DNA from 4 places in the Neobacillus sp. SAB-20_R2A genome. Region 1 is predicted to be linked to each of the others. Evidence: riboswitches for the same ligand, from Rfam matches in the RefSeq annotation. Region 1 holds a riboswitch; each other region holds the start of a gene.
What was found. Region 1 has a riboswitch for cyclic di-GMP ahead of V5M37_RS26040 (DMT family transporter). Riboswitches for the same ligand answer to the same signal wherever they lie in the genome.
Positions count from the first base shown of each region.

Region 2: it holds a riboswitch for cyclic di-GMP, as region 1 does, so the genes downstream of both, V5M37_RS05650 (anti-repressor SinI family protein) here and V5M37_RS26040 (DMT family transporter) in region 1, are expected to answer to the same signal.
Region 3: it holds a riboswitch for cyclic di-GMP, as region 1 does, so the genes downstream of both, V5M37_RS26705 (DUF5667 domain-containing protein) here and V5M37_RS26040 (DMT family transporter) in region 1, are expected to answer to the same signal.
Region 4: it holds a riboswitch for cyclic di-GMP, as region 1 does, so the genes downstream of both, V5M37_RS28490 (OmpL47-type beta-barrel domain-containing protein) here and V5M37_RS26040 (DMT family transporter) in region 1, are expected to answer to the same signal.

Region 1 is NZ_CP145895.1:5,284,762-5,290,723, forward strand. It holds gene motA (flagellar motor stator protein MotA) at 1-310, shown strand, start outside; gene V5M37_RS26035 (flagellar motor protein MotB) at 386-1,111, shown strand; cyclic di-GMP riboswitch class I at 1,191-1,286, shown strand; gene V5M37_RS26040 (DMT family transporter) at 1,619-2,557, shown strand; gene V5M37_RS26045 (sulfite exporter TauE/SafE family protein) at 2,637-3,467, opposite strand; gene V5M37_RS26050 (anaerobic sulfatase maturase) at 3,491-4,747, opposite strand; gene V5M37_RS26055 (sulfatase family protein) at 4,790-5,962, opposite strand, start outside.
Region 2 is NZ_CP145895.1:1,132,874-1,138,835, forward strand. It holds gene V5M37_RS05625 (DNA topoisomerase III) at 1-961, shown strand, start outside; gene hutH (histidine ammonia-lyase) at 1,267-2,784, shown strand; gene V5M37_RS05635 (hypothetical protein) at 2,820-3,020, opposite strand; gene V5M37_RS05640 (DUF1992 domain-containing protein) at 3,154-3,528, shown strand; gene V5M37_RS05645 (hypothetical protein) at 3,568-3,693, opposite strand; cyclic di-GMP riboswitch class I at 4,094-4,186, shown strand; gene V5M37_RS05650 (anti-repressor SinI family protein) at 4,219-4,392, shown strand; gene V5M37_RS05655 (helix-turn-helix domain-containing protein) at 4,424-4,750, opposite strand; gene map (type I methionyl aminopeptidase) at 5,022-5,771, shown strand; gene V5M37_RS05665 (DUF1128 domain-containing protein) at 5,807-5,962, opposite strand, start outside.
Region 3 is NZ_CP145895.1:5,439,502-5,445,463, reverse strand. It holds gene V5M37_RS26720 (glycerophosphodiester phosphodiesterase family protein) at 1-247, opposite strand, end outside; gene V5M37_RS26715 (staygreen family protein) at 492-947, shown strand; gene V5M37_RS26710 (mechanosensitive ion channel family protein) at 1,241-2,356, shown strand; cyclic di-GMP riboswitch class I at 2,550-2,635, shown strand; gene V5M37_RS26705 (DUF5667 domain-containing protein) at 2,723-4,021, shown strand; gene V5M37_RS26700 (transposase) at 4,420-5,163, shown strand; gene V5M37_RS26695 (VOC family protein) at 5,254-5,643, opposite strand.
Region 4 is NZ_CP145895.1:5,839,804-5,845,765, forward strand. It holds gene V5M37_RS28490 (OmpL47-type beta-barrel domain-containing protein) at 1-1,753, opposite strand, end outside; cyclic di-GMP riboswitch class II at 1,784-1,868, opposite strand; gene V5M37_RS28495 (hypothetical protein) at 2,170-2,667, opposite strand; cyclic di-GMP riboswitch class II at 2,704-2,785, opposite strand; gene V5M37_RS28500 (hypothetical protein) at 3,210-4,145, shown strand; gene V5M37_RS28505 (helix-turn-helix domain-containing protein) at 4,162-4,500, shown strand; gene V5M37_RS28510 (hypothetical protein) at 4,537-4,806, opposite strand; gene V5M37_RS28515 (hypothetical protein) at 4,946-5,539, opposite strand; gene V5M37_RS28520 (ParM/StbA family protein) at 5,555-5,962, opposite strand, start outside.

The DNA of each region.
Region 1 (5,962 bases):
GGTTGGTTTAATTGCTGCGCTCGGAAATCTTCAGGACATGGACAAACTCGGACACTCGATTGCCGCTGCCTTTATCGCAACACTGTTAGGGATCTTTTCCGGCTATGTCCTGTGGCATCCGATTTCCAATAAACTGAAGCGTATTGCGAAAAAAGAGCAGGACCTGAAACTGATGATGATGGAGGGACTTCTTGCCATCCAGGAAGGGTTAACACCTAAATTGATTGAACGAAAGCTGGCTGTTTATTTGCCAACAAAGGCACGTTTGAAACAGGAGGAAATGGTCGTGAAAGAGGTTGAGAGTCTGTAAGACTGTGAGTTCAAGCTGGAAAAATAGAGGCTTCGTTTTGAATAGGACATCTTGTAAGAAAGGAGGAATAGAATGGTGAGGAGGCGGAAACTGCAAGACCATGAAGAGCATATGGACGAAAGCTGGTTAATTCCTTACGCGGACCTTTTGACCCTGCTGCTTGCTTTGTTTATCGTCCTGTTTGCTTCGAGCAGTATCAATTCGGAAAAGTTGCAGCAAATCATGGTTTCGATGAATTCAGCTTTGAGCGGCAAAGGAAGCAGTTTGATTTTAAAAGAAAATGCCAGTTCGCCTACGGTGAAGCCGCTCGAAAAAACTGCCGGCGAGGAAGAGAAACAGGAAGAGAATGAAAAATTGCATAGCCTGATGGAGAATATTCAAAGCTATATCGAGGCACGCGGCTTGGAGAAGGTCATCACCGTTCAAGACGAGCCTAAGGGAATCAAGCTTTCCCTTAAGGATGTCATATTGTTTGAGTCCGGCAGCGCCGAATTGAAGGGAAATTCCCCTGCAATTTTGGGTGACTTGCTGGATTTGATTAAAGGAGTGCAAAACCCTATCAGCATTGAGGGCCACACGGATAATGTCCCGATTACCGGGGGCAGATTCAGGTCGAACTGGGAATTGTCTTCTGCCCGTGCTTTGTCCGTTCTTTACTTTTTCGAGCAAAATGGCATCTCTTCTGATAAATTGCAATTTGCCGGCTTTGGCGAGCAAAAGCCGCTGTATCCGAATGACACAGTAGAGCACCGCCAAGCTAACCGAAGGGTAGATATCATGATTCTGAAAGTCCAGGAATAATTTTTCCCAATATAAAAAACGGGAAAACACTTGCTGAGACAAGTTGTTCATCGTCAAAATAGTAGTAATTCCATAAATCGTACGAAAAAGGCAAACCCATTGAAAAATGGCGACGCAAAGCTACAGGGGCTAAGGTCATTGGTCATTCCGATCATCATGCTAGCCAGCTTCCGAATACGGACTCCTGCGATTTATGACAATAGAAGAGGGGTTGAAAATGGAATGAATACATTATTAGCTAAATTCAAAAAAGAGTGGCACTTGTTTAGGGTGAATTACCATGAGCTGTTGCTTGCAGACTGTCTTGACTATGAGTTGCAGTGCAAGCTCGAACAAAAGATTACTTACCATAAAATGAGATTAAATAGTTATTGTTAAGAATTAATTCCCCCCTTGATTGGTTTTGGACATGGAAAATAAAGGTCTACGAATTTCGAACAATATCTGCGATAATAGTAATAGATTTGTGTGAGTTCATTCAAAACACCATCAAGGAAGGAAGCAGCAATGAAACAATCTATAAGTTCAAAATCCATCAGCCTGGCGCTCACTATATCCATTATTGCCATATCGTTTTCGGCTATCTTTGTGAAATGGTCCGACGCGCCGGCTTCAATTTTAAGTATGTACCGAATGTTGTTTGCCAGTTTGTTATTGGCACCGATGGTCTGGGTGAAACGCAAGGAGTTTAAAAAAGTGAGTCCAAAGAATGGCGCCATGCTCTTTTTCTCCGGAGTTTTTCTGGCCCTGCATTTTGTTCTTTGGTTCGGCTCATTAAAGTTAACCACGGTTGCAAGCTCGACCATCATTCTCGCCCTGCAGCCGATCATTTCGCTGGTAGGCGGATTTTTTCTTTTTAAAGAAAGAACGACTGCTTCCGCACTGGCAACAATGGGGATAGCAATCATCGGAGCGATGATGATTGGCTGGGGAGACTTCGGTTTAAGCGCTGATGCCATCCGTGGCGATCTGCTCTCCTTTTTCAGCGTTATCGCGGTGGTCGGTTATTTATTTATTGGGCAAACCGTCGTGAAAAATGTATCCCACTGGATATACAGCTTTAGCGTGTTCCTTTGTGCGGGGATTGTGCTTGTTGTTTATAATCTGTGGGCCGGAGTGCCGTTTCTCGATTATCCGCCGAAGGAATGGGGGATTTTCCTGCTCTTGGCAATCGTTCCGAGCCTTAGCCATGTGATTAATAACTGGCTGCTAAACTATGTGAACGCCACGACCATTTCGATGAGTATTCTCGGCGAACCGGTCGGCAGCACCATTTTGGCTGTCATCTTACTCGGAGAGCGACTATCAGGCTGGCAAATCGCCGGCGGCCTCCTCGTCCTGCTCGGCGTCTTCTTCTTCATGAGCAAAAAACAAAAAGCCGCCCCACCAATGCAGAAAATAGCAGAAAACGAAAACTTCCACATAAACGAAACCCCCGGGGCCTAAGCTCGCAGGGGTTTTGATGCATGGGGACGGTTCTTGTGCCTCAAAATTTTGAGGCATGAGAACCGTCCCCATGCTTCTTTCAAGAAAAATACATCCGAACTCCAATAAATATTAATAGTACGGACAGCATTTGGATGATGACTTTGCCGGGGATTTTTTGCGAGAGCAGGACCCCGATTTGTGAGCCGACGATCACACCGATGCCGCCAAAGATGACAGCTGGCCAATCGACATGGCCATAGAATAGCTGCGCAATCACACCGATCGTTGAATAAAGGCAGAGCGAAAAAATGGACGTGGCCGCCGCATTGTGTGTCGGTACTTTAAATACATAGATTAAGATGGGAACGAGAAGCCAGCCGCCGCCGATCCCGAGGTAACTGGATAAAATGCCAATCACTAACCCGAGCGGAATCAGCCATTTTTCGAACAAACTGACATCTTCATTATCACCCGTATAAAGGGTATCCCCATTTCCGCTGGAGTCACCTGCCGCTATGTATGCATACCCATCAGAAGGCTGGTGCCTTTTTAATTTATCTGGAAGATTTTTAGTAAATAAAAAGATACCCAATCCAACCAACAACGTAGCAAATATCACATAGAAGTAACTAGATGAATAGAGTTGGAGCAGCCAAACCCCAAGAAAGGAACCAGGCAGGGCACCAATAGCGAGCGTAAGCCCCGTTCGATATTGAATCTTCTCTTGCTTTGCGTAACCAACCACACCAGACAAAGAATTAATTAACACGATAATAAGTCCTGATCCTGCAGCAATTGCAGGCTCCATTTTAAAAAGAAGCAGCAGTGCCGGCACAAAAATAAAACCGCCGCCGGCACCGACTATCGTTCCATAACCTCCAGCCAGGATCCCAATAAGTAAAAGCAAGAAGCCTGTTGTCAGATCCATTTTCATTCCCCCATTAAGGAAAGTTAAACCATTTGAACAAACTTTTCACAGCATTTTTTGAACTTCTTTCCGCTGCCGCATAGGCAGAAATCATTTCGCTCGGGCTTTGGACGGCCTGCTTTAAGATGATTTTGTAACCATTGAAGTTTTATACTTTCTGCCAATCTTTCCATTCGTTCATGTCCATGCTTATAAACCTGCATGTAGCTTTCACAGAAATAATCTGGATTCACCGTCTCATCTGCTTGGCTCCAGGCTCGATTTCTTGGACAGCCGCCATGGCATAGCTTTAAGAACTCACAGCTTTTGCACTTCTCCGGCAAAGTAGGCTTCAAGCCAAGAAAATCATCATACTTTGGACTATTAAGGATGTCTATTAGTGAATTCTGACCAACATTCCCGAGCTTATAATCATCATTAATATAAAAATCGCACGGATAGGCGTCGCCATTTTGTTCTAGAATCAGCGTTTTCGGACAGGTCTGACGGTGAATACATAATTCCGCCTCCTGATGCAGATAGGCACTCAGAATGTTATCAAAGAAACGGACAGACCGGTTCGGATTGCCGTCGTTATACCAGATGTCAAACGCCTCACATAAAAACTGACCGTATTGTTCCGGAGTAATCAAATATTGTCCCGGTTTATTCGGCTCCTGCGCCCGAAAGTCCATACAAGGTATAAACTGCACATGAGAAAAGCCTTCTTGCTGATAAAACTCCATCAGCTCTTTTGCCCGCCCCACATTGTCTTGGTGAATGACCGTTAAGATATTAAAATCGACATGATGTTTTCGCAAGTAATCAATTCCACGCATTACCCGGTCAAAGCTTCCCTTCCCATGCCCGGTCACCCTTCTCGCATCATTGATTTCCTTTGGGCCATCAAGACTGATCCCGATGAGGAAATTGTATTGTTTAAAAAATCGTGCCCAATCCTCGGTAATCAGCGTAGCATTCGTTTGCAGCGAGTTGCTGATGATGGTATTTTTTGGTGCGTACTTTGCTTGCAGAAACACAACCTGTTTAAAAAAATCCAAGCCGGCTAATAGCGGTTCCCCTCCCTGCCAGGCAAAGGAGGCTACCCCGTTGGTCAGCACCATATATTCTTTGATGAATTTTTCAAGGATAGCTGGATCGATTTTATCAATTTTCCCCGGCTGGCCGCCGCAGCCGCTATAATAACAATAATCACAAGCGAGATTGCACGCTTCGGAAACGGTTTTCCACATGACACCGATATGTGAATGTTGTTGGGAAGTTAAACAGCCCTGCGCCATTTTGATTATCTCCTTCTTGTTGTAAAATTTGGTCCTTCGTCCTTATGCATGTGAAATTCTCGGCATTGGCAGCTGCTCTTTATGCTGCTCTGCCCAGGCGTATTTTAATAGAAGCTCTTTTTTCAACTCTTGATAGTCAGGATGATCCCATAAATTATTTACTTCCTTTGGGTCCTCCTTGAGGTCAAATATTTCACCATAGGTTTGCCGATAATAGATGGTTATTTTATATCTATCATCCACGTAGGTTTTTTGATGAATAGTCGTTGGCTCGTGGCGGAACTCACATAGGATGTGATCCCTTGCTTTTTCTTTGCTGCCGAGCCAAACATCCTTTTGGTTTTCGCCCGACATAATGGGCGGGACAGGGATGCCGGCTATTGATAAAAAGGTCGGAGCCAAATCAACCAGCGATTGCATGGCATGCGATTCCTTTTGCGCTGGAACCTTGCCAGGATAGCGGACAATAAATGGAAGTTTAATCAAATCCTCATAATGAAACCCGCCTTTGTACTGCAACCCATGCTGGCCGAAGAAATGACCGTGATCTGTTGTAAAAACAACAATGGTATCATCGGCGATGCCCAATTCATCCAGCTTATCTAGAATCTTACCAATATACTTATCCATAAAACTAATCATACCATAGTAGTTCTCCACTAATTTTTTTCGGTCGTCTTCCGGCAGCAGGTGGGAGTGATAGCCGTGAATGCCAAAGCCGGTTTCCGCCAGGTAGGAAAAATCAGGATTCTCCTCCTGAGTCTTTTGAAAATGCGGCGGATTCTTCTCATGTTCCCCCGGGGAAAGTTCCGGAATCGTCAGCTTATCAGGGTCATACATTGAGGCCCACGGTTCAGGAACTAAATAAGGAGGATGCGGATCGGGAAAACTCGCCCATAGGAAGAAATTTTCGTCCTGCTCTTGGTAGGTTTCGAGAAGCTCATTTGTTTTTTCCGCAATAAAACTATTATAGTGATATTCTTCAGGAATCCCCCACTGATAGGTAATCGACGGATCCATCGTTCCAGTTGGCGGCATATAATACTGCTTCCAGTCATGGTACCCCTTTTCCTCCAGCCAAGCCACATAATGCTGGCCTACTAAATATTCATTGGTGTGGTTGCGAAGCAGTTCGATTTTTTCAAAACCATAGAATGGCTGATTGAAAGATTTCCAGAACTCGATATCCTGAAGGAGCGGCATTGACTCCAGCGA
Region 2 (5,962 bases), 1.8 Mb from region 1:
GCGAGCCAAAATCGGTGATGAGAATTTCGTGGCTCGTGGAAAAACGATTATTTCAAGTGGCTGGAAAGAAGTTTACAATAATCGCTTTGAAGATGACGATGCGTCAGATGATTTGAAAGAACAGATTTTACCTCGCATCGAAAAAGGCGATACATTAATGGTGAAACTTATCGCACAAACGGCTGGACAAACAAATCCGCCAGCTCGATTTATTGAGGCGACATTACTTTCGGCAATGGAAAACCCTGTAAAGTACATGGAAACAAACAATAAACAGCTCGCAGAAACATTAAAATCTACGGGTGGACTGGGAACTGTTGCAACACGAGCTGACATTATTGAAAAGCTATTCAACTCGTTCTTAATCGAAAAACGAGGCAAAGACATTCATATTACTTCCAAAGGCCGGCAATTGCTGGATTTAGTGCCGGAAGAGCTAAAATCCCCTGCTTTAACAGCGGAGTGGGAACAAAAGCTTGATCAAATTGCGCATGGCAAGTTAAAAAAAGAAGTGTTTATCAGCCAAATGAAAAACTACACGAAAGAAATCGTGGCTGAAATTAAAGCAAGTAATAAAAAATATAAGCACGATAATATTTCTACAAAAAATTGTCCTGACTGTGGAAAACCAATGCTTGAAGTGAATGGCAAAAAGGGAAAAATGCTCGTTTGCCAAGATCGGGAATGCGGGCATCGTAAAAATGTCTCACGTGTTACAAACGCACGCTGTCCACAATGCCATAAAAAACTTGAGCTGCGTGGCGAGGGTGAGGGACAAATCTTCGCATGTAAATGTGGATATCGTGAAAAACTTTCTGTTTTCCAAGAACGCCGGAAAAAAGAATCCGTCGGGAAAGTGGATAAACGGACAGTACAAAAATACTTAAAGAACCAGCACAAAGAGGAAGAACCTTTGAATAGTGCGTTGGCTGACGCGTTAAAAGGGTTGAAGTTTGACTAACATCATACTTAAGGGGCTATTCAAGAAGAGTGATTTCTTTATGAATAGCCTCTTTCATTCATTATCCTGCTAAAGTGATAATGTGCTAAAATTCAGAAAATTTAGTTGACAGGCAAGGTATCTGTCACATAAAATATTATCAAACTAATAATAATTTTTAGAATGGGTGGAAAATCATGAGGCAGCGCCGAAGAACCGTTCAAAATTTTATAACGTTTATTAAAGAGGCTGGATTCCAAATCTAATCAGAAATGGAATCCAGCCTCTTTCTTTATCTTACTAAAGTAATAGAGGAGTGGAGAGAAATGATCACATTAACAGGTAACAGTCTAACATTGGAGCAGATGAAGGAAGTATTGTACCGCGGCCAAAAGGTTGGCGCTTCGGAACAAAGCATGGAGGCAGCAGCCAAAAGCAGGGAAGCGGTGGAACGAATTGTTTCTGATCGTAGAGTGGTTTATGGAATCAATACCGGGTTTGGAAAGTTCAGCGATGTACTTATCGATAAAGAACATGTGCAGGATCTGCAGTTGAATTTAATTCGCTCGCATGCCTGTGGGGTAGGGGAACCATTCCCAGAAGTGGTGTCAAAAGCAATGGTCGTTCTTCGTGCCAATGCCCTGTTAAAAGGTTACTCAGGCATTCGTCCGGTAGTCATTGAAAGACTGATTGAGCTGGCTAACAAAGACATTATTCCGGTTATTCCGCAGCAGGGTTCATTAGGTGCTAGCGGGGATTTGGCGCCATTATCCCATTTGGCATTAGTTGTTGTAGGTGAAGGCGAAGTATTCTATAAAGGCGAGCGTGTGGAAGCAGGCATTGCCCTTCAGCAGGAAGGTCTTTTCCCACTAACACTTGAGGCTAAAGAAGGTCTTGCTCTCATTAACGGAACGCAGGCCATGACAGCTATGGGGGTCGTCGGATACCTAGAAGCAGAGCAGCTTGCTTTTGAGAGCGAACTGATTGCTTCCATGACGATTGAAGGGTTAAATGGAATTCTCGATGCTTTTGCAGAAGAGGTTCAAGTGGTCAGAGGCTACCAGCAGCAGATTGATACAGCAGCAAGAATCCGCCGCTATTTGAGTGACAGCTTATTAACAACGATGCAGGGAGAACTGAGGGTTCAGGATGCTTACTCTCTTCGCTGCATCCCGCAGGTTCAAGGTGCTTCCTGGCAGGCGCTTGATTATGTAAAAGAAAAGCTGGAAATAGAAATGAACGCGGCCACTGACAATCCACTAATTTTTGATGATGGGGAAAAGGTCATCTCCGGTGGAAACTTCCACGGGCAGCCAATTGCTTTTGCAATGGACTTTATGAAAATCGCAGTAGCAGAACTTGCTAATATTTCAGAACGTCGTGTGGAACGGTTAGTTAATCCGCAATTAAGCGATCTGCCACCGTTTTTAAGCCCGCAGCCAGGCCTGCAATCAGGGGCAATGATTATGCAGTATGCAGCGGCTGCACTTGTTTCAGAAAATAAAACTTTGGCGCATCCAGCTAGTGTGGATTCCATTCCATCATCGGCAAACCAAGAGGATCATGTCAGCATGGGGACAATAGCATCAAGGCATGCTCATCAAATCATCCAAAACACTCGCAGGGTCCTTGCGATTGAGATGATTTGCGCCATGCAGGCCGTCGAATATCGCGGTGTAGAGAAAATGGCGACCCATACGAAGAACTTCTATGAAAAAGGCCGGGAGCAGGTGGCATCCATTAAGCAGGACCGCATCTTCTCGAAGGATATCGAAAGACTGGCAGAATGGCTGAAAACTGTGGAATTTTCTCAGTTTATGAAGAAATTAAGCTTCGAAAAATAAACGGAGTAAAAAGGCGTGAAAACTCTTCACGCCTTTTACTCTGTCTGCTCAGGAAGCAGGCGGGCGGTATCCTGCCGCGTGTCCTCTTCCTCAATTCTATTTTTAAAGGCCTCCTGGGTGACAATAAACTCTTCATCCCCAATTGCCTGCTCAGCATGACTCTCGGTCATGGTGTTCTTGGGGAATTCACCCGGATGGTTTTTGTTTTTATGATTAAAATGTTCTCCACGTGCCAAGTCTAACACTCCTTTCGTTATCGCTTGTAGCATGCCCCAATAAAGCTGAAATCATTACCGATTTATTTTTCAACCGAAATGGACCTTTGTTATAATAAATATAGTGAGTATGCTAAAAAAGGAGGGCAATAACATGGATATGTTTCATATTGTCTCAGAAGATCGGATTAAAAAAGCATACAAAGATGGAGAATTTGATAATCTTCCTGGATATGGAAAACCCCTGAAGCTTGAAGATTTATCAGGTATTCCAGAAGAACTGCGCATGGCTTACAAAATCCTGAAAAATGCAGGCTTTTCAGAAGAGGAAAACCATTTACGCAAAGAGATGATGACCATCGAGGATCTCATCAAAAAATGTGACGACAGCGGTAAGAAGGAAGATTTGCAAAAAAAGTTAAATGAAAAGCTCCTTCGCTTTAATCAATTGATGTCAAAACGAGGGGCGAAAACAAATTCGTCAATTTTCAAAAATTACGAACAAAAGGTAGAAAAACGGTTTAAATAAATTCTGATTAGCAAAAAAAAGCTGGCGAGGAGAGAATTTTTACAATTCCTCTTCACCAGCTTTTTCTTCTGATTTGGCAGGCTTGCACATGCGGTCTAAGAAATAACCTGCAAATACCATAAAAGCAATGGGGATTGAAAAGTTTAACACATGGACAATGGTCAATGCCTATCACCTCTATTTTTGTTTTGAATATTAACAATATTCTGTATATTAATATGTTGTTAATATTATATGCTAATCGTCACAAATTAGACAAATGTTTTCGTCATAAAATCAGAGCCAAAAATAAAGAAGGAAAAATTTTCTTCCCACAAATTAGGAGAATATTCGACTTCAAATGCTCTATTATTTATATATTCCATTTTCAGGCAATGGGAATTAGAGGAAAAAATGCGGAAGTTTGTCAAAAAATGTCTAAAAAGGGGGTTCAGAATATTAAAAATGCTGACAAAAACTAACACTTTGTTATAAAAGGACTAGTTATAATGAACTTACTAAAGAGTTAGTATGAATTTAGTCCTAGAAAAGATGAACTAATGAAATAATAAATAGACAGTTATTTTTCAGAAAAAGGCAAACTTGGTGAAAATCAAGGACGCAAAGCCGAGGGTCTAAGGTGGAAATAGAGAGAAGCTATGATGGCCGGGCTGCCTGAAATACGGGTAAGTATTTTAGGGGGTTGTTAGTATGAATTTGGAGATTGAGCAGATGGAGAAGCTTGACAAGGATTGGCTAGTACTAATTATGGAAGCTAAGAAGATTGGATTATCGGTAGAAGATATTCGAAATTTCCTAAGCGGAAATCACCAATCAGAACAATTTGTTACATACCAAAATGAAAAAACATCCTACAAAAATTAAGAATTTTTGTAGGATGTTTTTTTTGTACATTTTAACTATTGTTTTGATTGTTCCGCCATTTATTAAATTCCAAGAACTCGCGGAATTGATCTTTTGAAACACCGGAGGTCATGGCTTCCTTTACTAAATTCATCCAATCATTGTCCAATGCCGTCTTGTCAATCTGCTCATGTATTAAATGCTCAACCGGAATGTTTAATACACCGGCAATCTTTTCAAGAAACTGTATGGACGGATTCTTTTGAAGGTTTCTCTCAAGCGAGCTTAAATAGGATTTTGCAACACCTGCCTGCTCTGCTAGTTCAGAAAGTGACATCTTCTTCTCTTGGCGGAATTTCTTTACGCGGTCACCTATCATGGATTCTCACACACCTAAAAATAATTTATAACATCATTCTATCAAAAAGAATTTGAGAGTACCATATTAAGAACAAAGGAATATGGCAAATTATCGAAATTTGCATAATTAATTTTTACATTGAGAAAGTAGTTTTGAAAAATAAGTCCGTTAGCGTTAATATTAAAGTGTTGCCAAAAATGTCATATAGTAATCGTTTTTTATATACCAGCATTCGCACAAATCGGTCTCCAGACAAAAGAATTTTTTCAAAAAGGCAGGGGAATATTACATGATTGTCTTAAAGTCACAACGAGAAATCGAAGCAATGAAAAAGGCAGGAGAAATCCTCGCTGCCTGTCACAAAGAAATTGCCAAAATGATTAAGCCAGGGATTACCACTTGGGAAATTGATCAGTTTGTAGAGGGATTTTTAAAAAAGCATAATGCCACTCCGGAACAAAAAGGTTATAAGGGCTACGAATACGCAACATGTGCAAGTATTAACGATGAAATCTGCCATGGCTTCCCAAGAAAAGAACCACTGCAGGAAGGGGATATTGTCACAATCGATATGGTTGTTAATTACAACGGAGCCTTGGCTGATTCAGCATGGTCTTACGCAGTTGGCGAGGTTTCCGAAGAGACTAAGCATTTGTTAAAAGTCACAAAGGAAGCCTTGTACAAGGGAATTGAACAAGCGGTTCCAGGCAACCGGATTGGCGATATCGGTCATGCCATCCAGACTTATGTGGAAAGTGAAGGACTCTCGGTTGTCCGCGACTTTATCGGACATGGGATTGGAGCAGTGATTCATGAAAAGCCGGATGTACCTCATTACGGTTTGCCGGGTAAAGGCCCAAGAATTAAAGAGGGAATGGTATTTACGATTGAGCCAATGGTGAATATCGGATTATTATTCACCAAAATGGATTCAAACGGGTGGACAGCAAGGACCGTCGATAGCACCTATTCCGCCCAATATGAGCACACAATCGCCGTTACCAAAGATGGCCCGATCATTTTAACTGATCAAGATTAAAAAATAAAAAAACAGATCTCATTCGAGGTCTGTTTTTATTTTTTACGCAAGTTTCCCAATTCTTCAACTAGAGCCTGCATTTCATTAGGGCTGAAGGAATTCTTTTTCATTACCATTTCATAAATCTCTTTCAACTCTTCATACATTTCCTCATCAAAATGGGAAGGCTTAATGGCGCCTAGATTCAAAAC
Region 3 (5,962 bases), 150 kb from region 1:
AATCAAATTCTACATAATCTGCCTTCAGCGTCATCGCCTGCTTGTAGGCTGCAAGAGTATGTTCCGGGCCATAAGCGGAGGCACCGCGGTGGGCAATCACCGCCACATCAGAGGTAAGCGGGCGCAAAGTCGATTGTCCATTTTCAGTCGGAGAAATTTCAATCGGCTTGGCCAATGCGGCATAAGGGGCGGCGGCCGTTACCGCCAAAGACAAACAAGCCAATCCTGCTACTAAACTCTTTCTCATTCTTCCATCAACTCCTGTAAGAATATGTATTTCATATCTAAAAATACAGGAGAAATATTGAGCCGCTATTAATAGAATTTGAGAATATTGTAAATCGGCCAAAAACAGGTCTTTTGATGCATGGGGACGGTTCTCATGCATCATCGCCAGTTACTCTAAACAAAAGTACCGCCAGAATGGTTCACAGTCTTCATTTTTTCGAAATATTCTATAAAGGGTTAAATCTTTTATAGGGAGTATGTTTATGAATCCTGATTTCAATCCTTCTAAGCTGCATGTTAACTGCTTGCCTTCCTCACCATCGTTGCAGGTTTATGGCCGAAAATACACTTTGACACATTCCGATACGACAGGTGACTTGTTTTTGAGCATTGGCTATCATTATGATTTAACAGGTATTAACGTTTCCAAGCGTGATGAAGTAATGGCAGAATGGATGACAACAAAGAAGGGGGCGCCTATTTTAAGCGGAAATGTGTATGTGAGTGGAGGGGAATTTGATGAACAAACGGCACAGCGGCGATTCCTGATCTTCCAGCGTGAATTGAACCTTGCCCTATCTGCTATCATCTATGGCGACCAATGTCTTTTCCGTCAGTATCCCGAACTGCTCGATGCAAACATCTTTATACACTTTAACTCAATCTATCCAGCCTTTAACCAGACCATGTACTATCGTACTCCGCGTCATTATACGTAGGGACGGTTCTCGTGCCTCATTTCAGTTGTTGCCCGCCATTTCCCCTAACTTAACTATTGGTAATAATCGGATTGACTTTTGACTTCTAGTACACCATTTTTTGAAACATAAGAACCGTCCCTCTGCCTCAAAGCTGACTCAGTACAGGCAATTGTGAGGCAAGAGAACCGTCCCCGTGCTTCAATCTGAGACTATTGATGTATTCCATTATTTTTTTTAAAAAGTTATTATATTTCGTTGTAATGGTTTAATGATGTTATAAAGTCTTGGAGTAGAGGGAAGGTATTTTTGAAATGTCTTTGGATTCTTTGGTATTGGCTTTTTCAACGGCGGACATAGACTATGACATGTTAAAAAATTTAGGAATTTCGATTGGAATTTTGGCTGTATTTATTCTTTTTAGAAACCTGTTTACCAAATATGTGTTTCAGTTGATTGTAAAATTGGCCCGCAAAACACCGACTGAATTTTTAACACAGATTTGTTTGAGTTTTGAGCGTCCTTTAGGGTGGGCGTTTATTATTGTAGGTTTGTACCTGGCGATGGATTATTTCCCTTTTATGGAGCAGCAAAATGCGTTGTTTATCAAATTTTTGCGTTCGATGATCATTGTTTTAATTACATGGGGATTGTTTAATTTGTCCTCTCCTAGCACAGGAATATTGATCAGTGTTAATGAAAAAATGAACAATAAGATTGATTTGATTCTTCTTCCGTTTATTTCGAGGACCATTCGCGTCATTATTATCGCCATTAGTATCAGTATTATCGGGCAGGAATTTAATTATGATGTCAATGGATTGGTTGCCGGCCTTGGCTTAGGGGGACTTGCCTTTGCTTTAGCGGCAAAGGAAGCTGTTGGGAATCTCATTGGCGGGGTCGTGATTGTCACGGAAAAACCTTTTTCGATTGGAGATTGGATCAAGACGCCGAGCGTTGAGGGAATCGTCGAAGATATCAATTTTAGAAGCACGAAGGTTCGAACCTTTAGCCAAGCTCTAGTGACGGTTCCAAATGCGACACTCGCGAACGAAGCGATTACGAACTGGAGCCGTATGGGAAAAAGAAAGATCGATTTTCACTTAGGACTTAACTATAAAACCACGAAGGAAGAATTGGAACGAGTAGTAAGGCGGATTGAACAATTGCTAAGGACTCATGAAGAAATCCACCCGGATACCATTATGGTCGCGTTCGACCACTATAATGAGAGCAGTCTCGATGTTTTGATTTACTTTTTCACAAACTCGACCGTTTGGGCAGAACACGTAAAAATCAAACACGAAATCAATCTAGAAATCATGGCAATACTAGAGGAAGAGGCAGTAGAAATAGCCTTCCCAAGCCGAACCCTCTACGTCACCCCACAAACAAACGAAGTATTCCAAACAATGGGCTCTGTTGATTGAGTGATGCATGGGGACGGTTCTCGTGCATCATTTTTTGGAGCATAGTTTTGTTATTTAAGGGTTTGACAACTATTTTGATGCATAAGAACCGTCCCTCTGCATCATTTTAACGGGACCATCTACTCATTTTTTGTTGTTTGTTATATATTTAAGTAGAAAATGATGGACGGGAGTCTTTTGGGTGTCGTTCTTCATTTGTAAAAGGCAAATCTATCGAAAGGTAGAGACGCAAAGTCACAGGCCTAAGGCATATATCGCTATGGCGGCTGGGTTGCCAAATGAAGAATCGCGAAAAGGCTCTAGTTTAATAGAGTTTATTTCGAGATTCTTCCTTTAAACAAAAACTAGTTTAGGAGGAATTTTTTTATGCAAAAAAGTAATCAGTCGTTCAAAAAGGTTCGCAATGTTCTTGCGACAAGTGTCGTAGCTGCGGGATTTGTGTTTTCTGGTGGAGCAGGCTCGGCGTTCGCGGAGGAACCCGTGACGACTGCTACACCAACAGAAGACACTGTTCAACAGGATCAGACGGTTCAGGAAGGACAAACAGTTGATACAACTACTGAATTTGAATCAACCGATGCAGAGGCAACATCTTCGGAGGCTTCCGAACCAACAACTACCGTGGATGCGGGGGCTGCAGCAGATACTACTGAAACAACAACCGATGCTACGCAAACAGAGGGTACGACAGAAGTATCAGGTGAAGAACCATCTTTACTACCTGGAGATTTTTTCTACTTTGTAAAAAAATTAATGGAGAATGTTCAATTAGCGTTAACCTTTGATGAAGTAAAAGAGTCCGAGTTGCTGGCATCTTTCGCGGAGGAACGCATTAAAGAGGCAGAGGCGTTGCTTGCTTCTGGCGAAGAGGAATTAGCCAATGAAACGCTTCAACAAGCGCTGGAACAACAGGAATTGGCTTTGGCCAAATATCAGCAAGGTGAGGCGGTTGAGGATTCTCAGCCTGGGACGTCTGAAGATGAACCAGCGACTAACGATGATGGTACAACTGTTGAAGGCGACGAAACGGCAGCACCTGTTGACCCAGTCCGGGCAGCGATTGAGGCTAAGTTTGCTGCTAACCTGTTAGCGTTGCAGACCGCTTTGGAAAAAGTGGACAATCCTCGTGCAAAAGAGGCGTTAGCCAAGAATGTCAGCAAAGTCCAAGAAAAGATTGAAAAGAAAATCAACAAGAAGTTAGCGGAGTTGGAGCTTAAGCAGGAAAACACTGGGGACGACCAAGCCGCGGGCGAAGTGGAAGATGAAACCACCAATGAACAACCTGAAGAAGTAAATATGGAGTCTACGGAAGATACCGCAAATACGGCAGATGTTGAAAAAGCCACGAATGAGGCTGCCGAGGAAACTGAGCAAAAGCCTCTTGAGAAAGTTAAGGCAGTTGCACAGACCACTGTAAATCAAGCTAAAGCAGAAGCGCAAAAACTGGCAGAAAGCCAGCGTGAGGCGGCAGTTAAAATAGAGGAACAAAAACGTGCTGATGCGGCAAAACTAGCAGAGCAAAAACGTGAAGAGGCCGCAAAGCAGGCAGAACAAGCGAAAGAACAAGCCCAAAAGGCTCTGGAACAACAACGCGAAAAAGCACAGAAGCAGGCCGAACAAGCCAAAAAGGCCCAGGAAAACTCAAAGAAAACAGAAGGTCAGTAAAAAGAATGATGCATGGGGACGGTTCTCATGCATCATTTTTTGATTCGCCACTGATGCATGGGGACGGTTCTCATGCCTCTAATTTTTTGCACCCCCTAAATGGTAAAAAGATGAAAAGCAATTTAAAATATTATATGATAGAGCTGTAACCTCAGATAAACCCCAGGAACCAGGCAGAACCTAGGGACGGTTCTCGCGCTTCTTAATTAATCCACTTTTACACTACTTCTATATGACTATTCCCTTAATAATAACTATTTGGTCTACAAAACTTTTTATTTAATACGGCCTTTGTACATTTTTTGAGACATAAGAACCGTCCCCGTGCTTCACCTTGTTTCCCCATTTAAATTCAAGGTTAGGTGATTGTGATGCCCCGAAGTGCAAGGTTGAAGAGTATGAGCGGTGTTTACCATATTATGTGGAGAGGAGCGAATCGGCAGGAGATTTTCCATGATGATGACGATTGTAATAGGTTTCTTGATATTTTAGTAAAGTATAAAGTGGAATCGGACTTGGAGATATATGCCTGGTGTTTGATGGGCAATCATGTCCATCTCCTTATCCGGGAAGGTATTGAAACCATTTCCAATACGATGAAGCGGATTGGTGTCAGCTATGCCTCGTATTATAACTGGAAGTACGACACGACAGGGCATTTGTTCCAGGGGCGATTCAGAAGTGAAAATGTAGAAGATAATAGGTATTTACTAACAGTTACTAGGTACATTCATCAAAATCCCGTTAAGGCTGGAATCGCAGACAGTCCAAATGAATGGAGATGGAGCAGTTGCCGTGAGTATTATAGTGAACACCGTGATGGTAGAAAGCTGCTTGATGCAAATTTTATTTTCGAAAAAATTTCCCCTGATCAAACCTTTGCGATGGAAAAATTCAAAGAATATAACGAAAAAATTAACAACGATGAATGCTTGGAAGAAAAAAGAAGAAGGCTGCCTGACGAAGAGGCAAGGGTCGTCATTAAGAAACTGCTTGGCCCTGGGGATATCACTCGCGTAAAGGTATTGCCAAAGGCGCAAAGAAAGGAAGTCTTTCAAAAAGTAAAAACAATCAAAGGTGTATCCCAACGCCAGGCTGCAAGAATTTTAGGGGTATCGCCTAATCTGATATTTAGAGCATGAGGCATGGGGACGGTTCTCCTGCCTCATTTTTCTTTCCTCCGCCCAGCCCATTTTGATGCACGAGAACCGTCCCCGTGCCTCACCCGTGCATCACAACTCCGATTGATCGACGTTTAATTCTATGAGATTTCCATCCGGGTCGGCGCAGAAGATTTGGGCAAAGCCGCTGACACTGTTTGGCTTTTCTAGGACGTTTACTCCATTCTTTTTCAGCCAAGCCAAAGTTTCTGCATAGTTTTTGACTCGAAGGGCAAAGTGTCCTTCCCTGCTGCTTAAGCTTTTGTCTTGCCGAAGGGTTTGCGAGTGGGGAAGCACGATTAAGTGCAGCTGTTGATTCCCTATACCGTACCAAGCTCCTTCAAAATCAAAAGCAGGTCGGGTAAGTTCTTTTAGACATAGTATCTCACTATAAAATTTCTTAGCCCTGCTTAAATCTGTAACATTCAAACTTACATGATGCAGCTCAGTGTACTCAATCAAAGTAGTCAACCCCAATACTAAAATTTCTTAATACAAGGAAATATAACATATATAGCGCGAGGTTTCACGGTTGAGGCATGGGGACGGTTCTCCTGCCTCATTTATTTCTCTATGAAAAACTTTTTGGTAACAGAAGAACCTTCCCCATGTCTCCCCTTGCTTCAGTTAGCCCCATTTTGATGCACGAGAACCGTCCCTATGCATCACTTGACGAAAACTAAATTTCGAAATATCATAATAATATAAACAGTTTTAATAGTGAATGAGAAGCAGTTTCTTAATGGTGAAATTACCCGTTTCATGTAATTTAGGATACCTA
Region 4 (5,962 bases), 560 kb from region 1:
TTACATCGATTGGAGTTGTTACTGTTTTGTTCCCAGCAATATCAACTGAACGAGCATAAACTTTATACTCACCTGCTTGATCAAAATCAATAGGTGACGTATAATCTTGCCAATCTCCATCATCAATTTTATATTGTGTCTTTTTATAACCACTGCCATTCTGTTCATCCAGACCATCGGTAAGGGTTACAATTACATTTTCCTTTGTCCAATCAGGATGGTTAGAAGATATACCTGGCTCGCTTGGAGCAGTCTTATCAAATTTTACAGTTACACTTACAGATTCACTAGTGTTCCCTGCATCATCAACCGTTCTAGCAAATATAACAGTCTGTCCTTCTGACTCAATGGTTACTTTACCTTCATATTTAATATAAGTACCATTTTCACCAATTTTATATTGAGTCTCCCTAACACCACTTCCATTGACTTCATCAACCCCAGGGGTAAGTGTGAAAGTTACATTTTGATTAGTCCAATCAGTCGTGCTAGGAATAATTTCTGGAGATGTTGGTGCATGTGTATCAATTTTTGCATATTCATTTGTTTCATGACTGTAGTTTCCTGCCTCATCAATTGTCCGTGCAGTTATTTTTGTGAGTCCCTCTGTATCAATTACACTTGGTACCTCGTAATCTTGCCAATCACCATCATTTATTTTATATTGGCTTTTTACAACTGGACTACCGCTGATTTTTTCACCATTTTGAACTGAAAAGGTTACTGTACCATTCGTCCATGTTGATGGTGTTAATATTATGGATGGACTAGTCGAACCTGTCCTATCAATTTTAATAGTTGCCTCGGCAACTGTACTCGGGTTATTTACATTATCCAAGGTTCTGGCATAGACCCTTGTTTCCCCTTCATTCGTTACTTTTACCAGTGCATCATTTGAATAATCAATCCAATTTTCATTATCCGTCCCAATTTTATATTGTGTCTTTTGAACTCCACTGCCACTGTCGGCACCTGAAGTTATGGTAAAAGTGACATCTTGGTTTGTCCAACTAGAGGCACTTGGAATAATTGTAGGCAGTGTTGGACCAGATCTATCAATTTTCACCTCTGTTTGACCTTGATTACTAATATTCCCTGCTATGTCAATGGTTCGTCCATAAATGGTTGTTATACCTTCTGAGGTAATTTCAACTGGGCTATTCAAGTAATCGGTCCATGTTCCATTACCTATTTTATATTGGTTTTTGAAAACACCACTTAGACTATCAGTTCCTGATGAAAGAGTAACTGTAACTTTATCTTGGTTTGTCCAATCATTTGGTGAAGCTGTTAAAATTGGGCTTGAAGGAGCCGTTTTATCTAATTTTACAACAGCCGTTGCTTCAACACTTGTATTACCTGAATTATCTGTCGATGTAGCAATAATTGTTATTTCACCCTCACCAGGAACTATGACAGTCTGTCCGGAATACAGTTGCCAGACTCCATTATCCCCAATTTTATATTCAGTTTTAACAACTCCACTTCCACCCTGATTATCTTTTCCAGGAGTAAGTGTAAAAGTAACATTTTGATTGGTCCAATCTGTTATATTAGGGCTTAAGTTAATCGTAGGTGATGAAGGGGCTGTCTTATCTACTTTAGCGCAGTTAGGGTTACTTGGTGTGTTATCACAATTACCAGGATTCCCATTTCCGGGATCGGCATGTACAAACCCAGGTGAACTTAATGATCCCATTAATATAACTATCAACATTATATTAATGTATTTTCGTAAAACTTTTTTCTTCATAATTTACCTCCTAGATCCATTTTTCAAACTACCTAAGAGGGCCGGTTACACTACTAACTCCATATAACCTAAGTGTCCAGATTGCCGGTTATATATCATCGCTTCCCAAAAAATAAAAGAATTGCCTGAAATGATAATTTCATAGCTCACCCTCTTCCCATTACTCCCCAAATCGATATCAACTTCATAGGGTGTGTTCTGTTTATAGAACTATATATCTATGAAAATATTATAATTTAAACTATAGTTTATAGGTATTTTTTCCCTTCGACATGTTCCAACTAATTTTCGGCAAATTTCAACAAAACTTTAGGGAATTATTAAACAATTGTAGAATTCACAATAAATCCAAAAAAGAAGGTCCCCCTTAAGAGCACCTTCTTGAGCTTACGAAATCGGCAAACATAATCAACGTATTACTGAAGTGCAACCCCATTCACATATAAACCGCCGGTAGATGAAACTAACTCAACAGCAGTTACAGTATGCCCTGAATTTCCTGGGAACTCTTCTCCAACCGCAGGAATGTTACCAACCTCCGTTAAAATGCCTTCATATCCTATCAGATTAAAACCAGTATATTGGTTTGCTTTTCTTGGATCATATGAAACGTTGCTATCAACAGAAGAGGTCCTTTCATGTGCTACGTAATGAGTTTCCTCTCCTCTTGTACCCTCACCAGTATCCCATGTGACCGTAATTGCATAAGTTTCTTCTGATTTATACGTGAAAACAAGATTATTAGCTTCAGCCTGCATTTTAGCATTATTGTACCCTAGCGCAGTTTGGACATCACCTTTACCCACAAACCCTTTTCCTGTTGACGGGTCGATGGTTACTGCCGCAAAAGCTGAACTTGCCATAATTCCTAGAGCTAAAGCTCCTGCTGCTACCCCTGATAAAATCTTCTTCATAGTCCTCTCTCCTCTTAGAAAAATAATTTTTAAAACCTAAGAGGGCCGGTTACACTACTAGCTCCATATAGCCCAAGTGTCCAATTTAAGGCTATACTTCAAAGCTTCCCCGAGTTAAGGATGTAAATTCGGTTTAAAAACTATCATTACATCCTTAAATTCACGACATTTTGTAATATTGCGTGGCCACTTTAATATAAAAATATCGTTTCTATGAATTCATTATAGATTAAACTATAGTTTAATGGTGGTTTTTTCCTCCGACATAATTCATGTTAGTTTTGCAAATTTCATTCCCATTCATAAAAAAAGAGCACTAACCTTTGTTAGTGCGTTTAAAAAATAGGAGGAAAATAAAGTTAGAATCTTACAAAGTTCTATATTAAGAATATATTAAACAATAGTGGAATTAAATAACTTTCGAAAGACAAAATCCGTCAAAATTTTAATTTTTTGTAGAAAAATAATTATTTAAATTGTAAATTTTCTCAAGTAACATAATTAAAAATGGTATAAAAGTACTGATTAACAGGAGAATCGTCATGAATCATTTCAGGCGGCAGCATATCTATTTGTTTTTCCTTATTCCTTCTATAGCTTTGACAGATTTATTTATTGTTTTCCCCGAAGAGCTGGAATGGAATATTGTTTTCTTTCTTTGCATTATGGTCCTGTTTGACCAAATTAATTTGAAGGTTTTTTCCGGTTTTGGCTATTCCTTTTTTCATGTAATATTATCTTTACTAATATTTGATCGTTTCTCCATTGTTTACGGTTTCATTTATCTGCTTGTTGATTGTTTAGTTGCCAGTTTTATTCTAAAAAAAGGTAGCATCCATGCTAGGATATCCTTGCTCTCCATGTATATTATTATTATCATTATCTGCAACGAGATATATAATGAATATAGTGACAAGTCTTATTTAGCTAGGTATCTTACTATGCTGCTTATGTTGACTCTAAGCATCGTTCTGAAATATGTCTATGTTTATCTTGAAACTGGAGTAGTATCCAGTAAGCTATTTTTGGATCGATTTGGGCCAATGATGTTTGAAGTGGCGGTTATATTTCCTATACTATCTTTCTTCAATCGGCTTGAAGTTAATCTAGTTCTTATTCTATTTCTTACCTACTATACTATTATTGGATACCTCCATAAGCAGTTTATGTCGATTAATCAATCCCAGATCAATTTATTAACGAAGAAGATAGCAAGAAAATATAAAATCCCTATTGTTTTTATGGATTTGAAAGATATAAAAGGTGTTTATTATCCTGAGAAAACAATGATTATCATTGACGACAAAATGGATTACCCTGAGCAATTACAAACTATTTTTCACGAGCTGCTTCACTATCAAATACAAAGATATTTTAAAATTCCAAGAAAATCAGAAGAACTTATTATCACATTATTTGAAGCTGCAGTTAGCTGGTACTATATCATAACGATTAAATACAGCTCGGAAATTGAGTAGGGGAAGGAGGTATACTATGGCCACTCCATTGGGGCAGGAGTTAAGAAGATTAAGATTAGAAAGAAATTTACGACTCGAAGAAGTTGCAAAGGGGACCGGGATCACCCTTCAATATTTAAGCATGCTTGAAAAAGGGGATCGTAAGTCTGTTTCGTTTGAGATCATGGCGGATATTTCAAGATTTTACGGAGTGCCGTTAGACTATTTTGCCGCTTTCCTAAAAGAGGAGGAATCCAAGCAGCTCTCGGACGTAGAAATCATGCTTTGGCAGGCTATCAACGAAAAGGTGCGAGAAGATATTTATTTTAAAAAAGGGAATTCGCTAAAAGGCATTTTTTCAAAATTGTTCCATTAGATTCAAATGGGGTGGTTTCTTCACCCCTTTATATGCCTAAAACCCAATACTTCCTGTATTCAGCGCTACATAAACCACCATAAACACCCCCACCATCGTAACCGCAACAGCAACCCCAAAAACCTTAAATTTACGAAGAACAGTAAAGCAAATAACAAGCACTCCCACCACAACACTAAAGTAAAACACCGTCGAATTTATGTATTGATACACGAACTTAAACAATTCCTCCTGTTCAAGCCCCATGACATAGAACAGGAGCCAGCCAATAATAATCCCCATAATTACCTGTATACACACCTTCATATGAATCTTCATCCCTCCTAATCTACTTAATTTCTATTCTTTTAAGCTATAACCCTATTAAAATTATAAAATACCGGTAATATTGGATACTAAACCATAGCAAAAGGCACCTCATCACCAAGGTGCCTCATCTTAATCCTTATTTATTCATACTCGCCAAAAACCCGCCCAGCAGGTCATCGGCATCAAGGTCCTTCTCGTCGGCTTCATCCTCAGTAGGGGACATGGCCTGGTAGATGGTCTCGAAAGCAAACTCGTCCAAATCATCATCAACCAAGTCGATTCCTGCAGCTATTTCTTCTTCAAAAGGGCTCTCCGAAAAAGAATGTGTCTCTGGGGCAGGGAAGGCCGTAGTCTCCTGCAGGTACAACGCCTCATCAATATCTACAGCCTTGCTGTTCAACGAGGCCAGCAGTGCGGTCGACCTTACTGGGTCGGAAATCAACTGATAAAGAATGCTTCCCAGCAGTGCTTCGGAATGCTCGTGCTTCAGCCAATCACGCTGTGCTTTCGTTAGCCCCTTGGGGAGGGGGATGGTTACCGTTTCCTTTTCCCGGGAAAAGGACTGGCTGACACCCTCCATAACAAATGAAGCAATCTTGCTGGAAAAATTCCGGCGTTCTGTTTCCTTAATTTTTTGAAGCTGTTTTAATATGTGATCCGGAGTATCAGAAGGGATGCGGAAAGATAAAGCCTGGCCCCTCTTGATTTCGTTTTCGGATGCCTTTTTCATAGAATCACCCTAAAATTAGCTTTTTACTGGTGCTTTATCTTGGGGAGCCTTTTGCCTCTCAGTTTTACGAACAAAATCCGTAATTAACTTATAATAAGCATTCGACATCATCCAAATGCTTTCCTTCTCGTCCTCAAAGAAATCAATATTAAAACCATCTAAACCGTTATTCAACGCTTTTAAATATTCCTTTAAAATGATGGATCCGCCGCCGACAAAGTAGCAGATTTCCGTCTGCGAGTTCTTAGACCAGACATTACGCAGCAAGCGGTATTGCTTTTTCGCAAGGTCTAGCAGGATGCGGTCGGTGATGTCATGGACACTTGTCCGGCTTCCTTTTACCATAATGTGATTGCGGTCGTTTTTCTTCGTAATAATTTCTACGACATCGCGGCGGCTGTCGAGCTCCACACCGTGTTTTTT